Regions from separate parts of the Neobacillus canaveralius genome, predicted to be linked through region 2. Evidence: predicted binding sites of a transcription regulator. Region 2 holds the regulator's gene; each other region holds the start of a gene.
What was found. The regulator Rex, encoded in region 2, represses fermentation and respiration genes when NADH is low (regulators of the CRP and FNR family bind a similar motif). The targets are predictions, from matches to a motif close to TTGTGAAATATTTCACAA.

Region 1 (2,206 bases), on a different contig from region 2:
GAAAATGATAGATCGGTCAAACGACAGTCCATCTCTTGCAGAAATGACCTCTTCGGCAATCCAGCGTCTGAATAAGAACGAGAAAGGCTTTTTTCTAATGGTGGAAGGAAGTCAGATTGACTGGGCCGCACATGACAATGATATCGTCGGTGTCATGAGTGAAATGGAAGATTTCGAGAAAGCATTTAAAGTGGCCATTGATTTTGCCAAAAAGGATGGACATACATTGGTTATCGCAACAGCGGATCATTCAACCGGAGGTTTCACGATGGGGGCCGAAGGACAATACAATTGGTTTAGCTCTGTAATAAAAACAGTTAAGCGAACACCTAACTATATGGCTTCTGAGATTGTTAATGGAGCGGGAGTTAAAGAAACGTTAAAGAAATATATTGAGCTTCCTTTAACAACCAATGAAATAAGATTAGTTGAAAGAGCTGCAAGAACACAAAAAGCAAGAAACATCGACAATGCCATCGAAGAAATTATTAACACCCGTTCCTATACAGGCTGGACAACCAGCGGACACACAGGCGAAGATGTAAACGTCTATGCCTACGGACCAGGAAGTGAGCGCCTGAGAGGCCAAATCGACAATACTGATCATGCCAAAATCATCTTTGATATTTTTCGTTGAGATAAGTGCGATCATTGGTGCCTGTCACCGAGCGGTTTACTCGGTGACAGGCACCGCTCGTGGACACTTTCCACCTCAGGCGGACAGTTTGTGATATGCAATTGTAACGTTTACTAATTTCTTCACAATGTGGTGCTCTTTTTTAATAAAACCAATTTTATAATGGTGATAAGAGAATAAAAACCAGAGGAGCACTCTATTTATGAATAAATTGGTGAAGGGCACGATTTTGACTCTTTTAATTTGTATGGGTTTGTCCGCTTGTGGGGAGAAGGAGAAGGTGAAGGCACCAACGAATTTGCAAACTGAGGAACAGAGTAAAGCACAAGGGAATGAAATGGATCCTGAGGAGCTGCTAACCAACCTTAGAAATCATACAACACTTGTACCAATTGGTGATGTACCAATCCCAGCGGATAATCCGATGAAGCCTGAAGTGCTTGAACTTGGGCAAATGTTATTTTTTGACCCGCGTTTATCAGGGAATAACGAGGTAAGCTGCCAAACTTGTCATGACCCGGATATAGGGTACGGAGACAATCAGCCTACTTTTGATAAGTTTACCGGCGGCAATGGAGCAAGAAATAGCCCGACGGTGATTAATTCCGGCTATTACAAATTTAATTTTTGGGATGGCCGAGCTGCGTCACTAGAGGAGCAAGCGCTGGGACCGATACGAAATCCAGATGAGATGAATCAGCCTCTCGATGAACTTATTAAAGAACTATCGGCTATCAAAGGATACCAGGAACGTTTTCAGGCTGCATTCCCTGATGGAATCAACGAGCAAAATATTGCCAAAGCTCTAGCCGCTTTCCAAAGGCAAATTGTTGTAAAGGATACTCCCTACGACAAGTTCCTTGAAGGGGATACAGAGGCTTTAACGAATCAAGAAGTCAACGGCCTCCGTTTGTTCACAGGAAAAGCGTTTTGTGTAACCTGCCATAATGGACCAAATCTTTCTGATAACAATTTTTACAATATCGGTCTCAATACAGAGGATAAAGGCCGCCAAGCGGTAACCGGGCAAGAAGGGGATTTAGGCAGGATTCGTACCCCAGGACTATATGGAATTACCCATACAGCACCCTATATGCAGGATGGAAGTCTTGCAACGCTTGAGGATGTAATTGACTACTATGACCGCGGCGGGGATAGCCATCCCAATAAGAGCTTTTTTATCCAAAAATTTATGAGCCCGATTGGTTTAACACAGCAGGAGAAGTCAGATTTATTAGCCTTTCTAAAAACCTTGGGTGGTGAGCCTCCAATTTTTACAAAGCCTGAACTTCCTTAATAATAAAAGTATAGTCCTGAGCCCCCTTGATTCGAAGAAGTCACAAGGGGCTCGGGATTTTATTTTATTGAGGTTTCCAACTTTTTTATTACCTTTTTATATTGCTTAATAGATGTTAATTTACCGGTATAGGATACTTGGTTTTGATGATCTAAGGAAATAAACATGATAGCAAGCTTAGGAAAAAATTTCTTTGATCGGAACCGAAGGTCTTTCCAATAAATGAAATAGCCGCTTTTTCTCTTTTGAACAAACGGGTAGGCGAAGTGGGT
Region 2 (2,206 bases):
TGGAAAAAATAACAGAATATCCGGAAAGAAAAAAATGTAAATTTTTCATCATTCGCTCAAAGTTTCACAGACAAATTGTGAAAAATATAGTATGATTTTTTGTGGGAGGATATTGTTTATGTCTGAATTTACTCATTTTAACGAAGAAGGAAGAGCGAAAATGGTGGACGTTAGCGATAAGCCAGAGACGGCTCGTTCGGCACTTGCTCATTCCAGCATTACGGTTAGTAAAGAAATTTATGATAAAATAACAAATAATGAAATGAAAAAGGGCGATGTTCTTGCTGTGGCTCAAGTTGCTGCTGTTATGGGGGCAAAGAAAACATGGGACTTAATCCCGATGTGCCATCCTATACCTTTGACAGGAGTCAATATATCCTTCTCATGGGAAAAAGAAAACGAGTCTGCTTATACATTAAATATAGCCGCTGCAGTTAAAACAAAAGGAAATACAGGTGTTGAAATGGAAGCGTTAACAGCTGCATCCACTTGTGCGCTGACTGTTTATGATATGTGTAAGGCAGTGGATAAGGGTATGGTAATTGGAAAAACCTATTTGGTCGAGAAAACCGGCGGAAAAAACGGAGATTTCCATAGGACGGAACAAATTAGATAAATGATTAAACTATCTATAGGGGGTGGGAGAATATGAGTAATGAGACGATGAAAATACCACAAGCGACAGCAAAACGGCTGCCCTTATATTATCGATTTTTAAAGAATCTGCATTCTTCCGGTAAACAGAGGGTTTCGTCAGCAGAATTAAGTGAGGCAGTGAAGGTGGATTCGGCAACGATCCGCCGGGACTTTTCATATTTTGGAGCCTTAGGAAAAAAGGGATATGGCTACAATGTCAATTACCTATTAACCTTCTTTCGGAAAACACTAGATCAAGATGAATTAACAAAAGTAGCGTTAATTGGTGTAGGTAATCTTGGTACGGCCTTTCTAAATTATAACTTTTTAAAAAATAATAATACAAAAATTGAATGTGCTTTTGATGTTGATCCGAACAAAATGGGAACGACAATCCGGGATGTACCTGTGTATCATATGGATGAGCTCGAGAAGGTTTTAAGTAATGATGATATTCATGTTGCCATCCTGACGGTACCTGCTCCAGTGGCACAGGTAATTACAGATCGACTTGTAAATTCCAATATTAAAGCGATATTGAATTTTACACCTGCAAGATTAAATGTTCCTGCCTCCATTCGGGTGCATCATATCGACTTGGCAGTCGAATTACAATCACTTATTTACTTCCTGAAACACTACCCTACAGAGGAAGTAGAAGAATAAAGTAAAGTAAAAGACCTTTCCACTACGTAAAGTGAAAAGGTCTTTTTTTGGCTGTAATGTTTAAAAGCCCGTTTTAAATCGTTATTTCTTTATTTTGTCTTTATATCTATTGTAAAAGAAAATCATTCTTAAGCCAGATCCGAAGTCAAAGGTAGCAAGTATAACGAGCAGGTAACTGAAAAATCCCCATCCGTTTAGGGTGACATCTTCAATCGCAAAATAAGTAAATAAGCAGCCAAGAACAATATAAATGACTCCGGAAAACAAGGGTGAACGTCTCATAGAAAGCCTCCGATAAAGTTTTGAATACCTTCTGCCTCACGAAGAATTTTATCAATGTCATCTTTATATACTGACTGCATGACGACAACTAATGTATTCATGGCAACATGGGCAAAAATCGGTACAAGGATATGTTTTGTTTTTACATAGAGAAATGCAAAAGTAAAACCCATTGCCGAATAGAGAAGTACATGATGCGGCTCCATATGGGCTAAGGCAAAAATGACAGAACTGATTAGTGCTGAGAAGAAAAAGTTAAACCGTTTGTGGAGAGCACCGAAAATAATTTTCCGAAACACGATTTCCTCTAATATGGGTCCTATTACTGAACTAACTAAGATGGCGAGAGGAAAGGACTCAATGATGTTGAGAATTTGCTGTGTGTTTTCTGAGCCCATCTCAACCCCGATAAGCCGTTCAATATTCGCAGCAAGAGCTTGGGCAAATAGGGCTAGGAATACACCAAATACAGCCCAGACGGCAGAAAAGCCAAAGGAACTGCCTCTTTCGTTCAACCCTGGTTTCTTTAATTCTGTGCGTAATAGAAAAAGAATAATAACTAGTGCAAGGGTGAAGCTGAAAATTAACCAGTAGGGGACAACGAGCCCTTGGTCCATTCCTA
Region 3 (2,206 bases), on a different contig from region 2:
AATAATGCCAATAACGGTAAAATTATCACAGCCACAAGCGCTAGTTTCACATTGATCGTCAGCATAATCCAGAATGCACCGATAAAAGTCATCACTGCAATAAATACATCTTCAGGTCCATGGTGTGCTAGTTCCCCGAGGTCAAATAAATCGTTAGTTATTCTACTCATAATATGTCCTGTCTTGGTATTGTCAAAAAAGCGGAAAGACTGTTTTTGGACATGCTCAAAAAGTTCTTGCCTCATGTCTGTTTCAATATTAATCCCAAGCTTATGGCCCCAATAATTCACAACAAACTGCAAGAAGGTACTAAGTACATAAACAGTCAACAGCGCAATACTAACCGTCACAATGCTTTGCCAATCTCCCCCCGGCAGCAAGTCATCAATAAACCATGATACAGCCAGCGGAAAGGCTAATTCCAAAACCGCAACCGCAACAGCACTGCTAAAATCAAGAATAAAAAGCTTTTTATGCGGTTTGTAATAGGAAAAGAAACGTCGAATCATCGCAGTTCTCCTTTTTAGTTAAGTACTTGGATTATATGAAAATATTTTGAAAATTACAATCAAAAAACCACCTGGAAACCTTCAGGTGGAAGTATTTATGCTTTATGTAATTAATGGTGGTGATGATGACCGCCTTTTGATGGATTAGTAATTAGCCATTCTTCTTTTGGAACATGGAACAGTTGGATCCATACTCCATCTAGATAATCCTCACGAGTATCTAAAATTATATCAATGTCCTTATCTGTTTTTACCACTTCATCATGTTCTGTTGGAGTATCTAGCATTAAATCATAATGGGCGTGATCGCCATGCATATTGGTTACATACACACGGAACAATTTCCCTTCTGCTTCTGGTCCTTCCAACATTTTTTTCAATGCTTTCGCTGCATGGCGATTGATTTTGACTTTCATATTTGTCTCTCCTATTCCATTGTTATACATAACATTATCCCATTAATTTTCAAAAATAGACAATTATTTTATTAGTCAAACTTCCAAGCTGATTTTTACTGGAATTAAAAACCTTAACAAATTTGTCACAAATTCTTCAAAAAACGTATATAAACATCACACCTTTGTTGTTAATATTGTGGTACGAGATAATAACACTAATTATGTAATTATTATTAGCAAAAAATTATTTTAGTTAAACCTCCACCTTGGTTTGTGAATGAATTCACGAACAACCACTATGATAATCAATGAGAGGAGTTAAAAAAACATGCACAAAAAAGGTATAAAAGTGGCTTTAATTTCAGTATTTTTTACAATCATCACCGTATTAGCTGGATGTGAGCCATTACTAGTCCTGGATCCTAAGGGTCCTCAAGCAGAAAGACAGGCAAGCGACATCCTATTATCGATAGGATTAATGGCTGTCATTGTCATTGTCGTTTTTGCATTGTTAGTCTATATGTTAGTAAAATATCGCGCTTCTAAACAAAAACCAGATTATGAACCACCTCATATTGAAGGAAACCTTTGGGTTGAGGTCATTATGGTAGGTATTCCCGTAATCATCGTTGCTTTTCTATCTTATATATCCGTTCAAAGTAACTATATTGTTGAGGCAACACCAAAAGGATACGAAGATAAGGAACCATTGGTCGTATATGCTTCATCCTCAAACTGGAAGTGGCACTTTAGTTACCCAGAAGAAGGCATTGAAACAGTAAATTACTTATATATCCCAACAGACCGACCACTGGAATTTAAACTGTATTCATATGGACCGATTACTAGTTTTTGGATTCCACAGCTTGGGGGACAAAAATATGCAATGGGTGACCATGTAACAACTTTACATTTAGCCGCAGATGTCCCTGGTGAATTCATGGGCCGAAATGCAAACTTCTCGGGTAAAGGATTTGCTGAGAATACCTTCAATGTTACGGCCATGTCTCAAGAGGATTTTGACGACTGGGTGAAAGAAGTAAAAGAAACAGCTAAACCGATAACAGAGAAAAAGTTCGAAGAATTATTAGAACCTGGTCATCTCGGGCAGCAAACATACACAGGAACTCACTTAGAATTTTCGCCTGCGCCGACAGGTCATAATCATACAGAAAAATCATCAGAAACACCTGAAACAGAAACTGACACAGATGCACATACCGGACACGAGGGTATGAGTCATTAATATTAAAAAGTAATCTTCCCTTGAAAGGAGATATAATAAATGGATTTCTTTGA
Region 4 (2,206 bases), on a different contig from region 2:
AACGGACTATGACTATAGCACTGTTAAATGGGTTCACTCGTTGGGCGCAGGTGTTGATCGTTTTTTACATAAGAAAGATTGGAATCAGGAGATACTCTTAACAAGAACAATTTGTTCTTTTGGACAAAGGATTGCAGAATATTGCTTAAGTTACATCCTAAAAGATTTACAGCTTCATGACCGCTTTCAAGAGCAACAGCAACAAAAACATTGGGTTCAATCTACACCGAAATTAATAGGTGAACAAAAAGTACTTGTTTATGGAACCGGTGAAATCGGTCAAATGATTGCGAAAGTTTTTTCCGGATTAGGAGTTGACGTGTACGGGGTATCTATAAGCGGGAAGGAAAAAGCGGGTTTTAAAAAGGTTATGACGGTTGATTCTCATTTTTCTGTTTTAGATGAAGTGAATTATGTGATTAATACATTGCCTTTGACGGAAAGAACAGAGAGATTATTTGATGGTGTCATCTTTAATCAACTCTCAAATGCTGGATTTATGAATGTAGGGAGAGGTGCTTCAGTAGACGAAGCAGCCCTACTACAGGCATTGAATGTAAACAAAGTTAAGTTTGCTGTACTTGATGTATTTGAACTAGAGCCGCTTCCAAAAAGCAATCCGTTGTGGAATCACCCAAGGGTTCAAATCACTCCACATATCTCTGCCGTTACGACCCCAAGTGAAGGAGCTGCTTGTTTTCTCGAAACTCTTAAGAATATTGACGAAAACAGGGCGCTAACCAATAGAGTAGATACTCACAAAGGTTATTAATATAGATTCCAACCAAAACCCTGCATATAGGGTTTTTCTTTTTTGAAAGATTTTTTTACAAACTTTACTATGGTAACGCTTTAAAAATAGTAAAAAAATGTTCACATGTGATAGCGTGAAAATGAGGTAAAATGAATTTATATTAAATTTATGTGAAACAATTCACATAAATTCAAGGATCTTGTTTTTAAAAAATAACAGAGGTGAATCACCATGGGAGACCTATCGATAAGTGCTTTACTAATAAGATTTATTTTAGGAGGAGCAGCTGTTGTTATTTCAACATTAGTTGCTAGAAATCTAGGTGATAAGGCTGGAGGAATCTTTGCAGCATTTCCAGCCGTGTATTTAGCGGCTTTATTAACAGTGGGATTGGACTTCAGTGGTGATGAACTAGTAGCCCATTCCATTCTTTTATCAAAAGGTGCCATAGTCGGCATGGGAATTAATATTATGGTGGCAATTCTTGCAGGATATCTCTTGCCAAGACAAGGATGGAAACGCGGTCTGTTGCAGGCTATGGGATTTTGGTTGGTTGTATCAATGGCAGTTGTGATGATTACAACTTACTCATAAGGAAAGGGTGCTATTTATGTATAAAGATTTACTGATTCGCTTTATTCTTGGCGGTTCCGCCGTAATGGTAAGCTATTTGATAACGGTTATTTCTCCGTGGAAAATCTTAGCCGGAATCTTTGCAGCATTTCCAGCCGTGATGATTACAGCGGTGTTAATGGTGGGGATTGCTTCTGGTTCAAAGAAAGCAGCGAAGATTGCCAATGGATCGGTTTTTGGAATGATTGGCGGTGTGGTTTGCGTGGCGACGGTATGGACCGTATTACAAGTCAGCGGTAACTGGACATTAAGTATTGTACTTGGGCTCTTGTTCTGGTTAGGTAGTTCTATCGTTGTTTCGACATTTAGAGACAAGCTTAAAAATAGTAGAAGAAGTACCTTTAGAACAAATCTTCTAATTAGACATAAATAAAGACAAAACAAGACGGCAGTTAGCCGCCTTGTTTCCATGTTAAATATTGTAAGTATCTATTTTATGCTTATTCCTCAGTATTTTCTGTACCTTCTTCAGTTCCATCTTCGTTTTGTTCTGTTTCTTCTGTTTCTGTATCATCATTTCCAGTATCAGCACAACCAGTGGCAACTCCTAGCAACATTAAAACAGACATCGTAGCAACTAACCAGGTCTTGAAACTTTTCATCTCAAAATTCCTCCTTGAATGCTTGCAATTTGTACTACAGGATTATCATACAAGCTTTTAGAAGGAAATAGATTCAATTTTCCATTTCTTAACATTCATTAACCTCATCTTTAAAAAAACTCAAACAATTTGAAGTAATATTTACAAATAATTAAAAATACTTGACCTCATTTCCAATCAGTTTGGATTAAATAGGAAAATGGTAATTAGACATGGT

Region 1: the regulator Rex is predicted to act here: its motif matches at 748-765, upstream of ABC255_RS27520 (cytochrome-c peroxidase).
Region 3: the regulator Rex is predicted to act here: its motif matches at 1,179-1,196, upstream of qoxA (cytochrome aa3 quinol oxidase subunit II).
Region 4: the regulator Rex is predicted to act here: its motif matches at 923-940, upstream of ABC255_RS12425 (DUF3147 family protein).

Annotation. Positions count from the first base shown of each region.
Region 1 covers NZ_JBDFLL010000001.1:5,643,821-5,646,026, reverse strand. Annotated here, with positions in the region: gene ABC255_RS27525 (alkaline phosphatase) at 1-637, shown strand, start outside; gene ABC255_RS27520 (cytochrome-c peroxidase) at 840-1,934, shown strand; gene ABC255_RS27515 (metal-dependent hydrolase) at 1,994-2,206, opposite strand, start outside.
Region 2 covers NZ_JBDFLL010000002.1:128,634-130,839, reverse strand. Annotated here, with positions in the region: gene moaC (cyclic pyranopterin monophosphate synthase MoaC) at 119-616, shown strand; gene ABC255_RS28845 (redox-sensing transcriptional repressor Rex) at 649-1,302, shown strand; gene ABC255_RS28840 (YdiK family protein) at 1,384-1,584, opposite strand; gene ABC255_RS28835 (CPBP family intramembrane glutamic endopeptidase) at 1,581-2,206, opposite strand, start outside.
Region 3 covers NZ_JBDFLL010000001.1:3,729,055-3,731,260, forward strand. Annotated here, with positions in the region: gene ABC255_RS18715 (ABC transporter ATP-binding protein) at 1-509, opposite strand, end outside; gene ABC255_RS18720 (iron-sulfur cluster assembly accessory protein) at 620-925, opposite strand; gene qoxA (cytochrome aa3 quinol oxidase subunit II) at 1,236-2,153, shown strand; gene qoxB (cytochrome aa3 quinol oxidase subunit I) at 2,193-2,206, shown strand, end outside.
Region 4 covers NZ_JBDFLL010000001.1:2,417,452-2,419,657, forward strand. Annotated here, with positions in the region: gene ABC255_RS12420 (D-2-hydroxyacid dehydrogenase) at 1-772, shown strand, start outside; gene ABC255_RS12425 (DUF3147 family protein) at 986-1,348, shown strand; gene ABC255_RS12430 (DUF3147 family protein) at 1,365-1,760, shown strand; gene ABC255_RS12435 (hypothetical protein) at 1,828-1,989, opposite strand.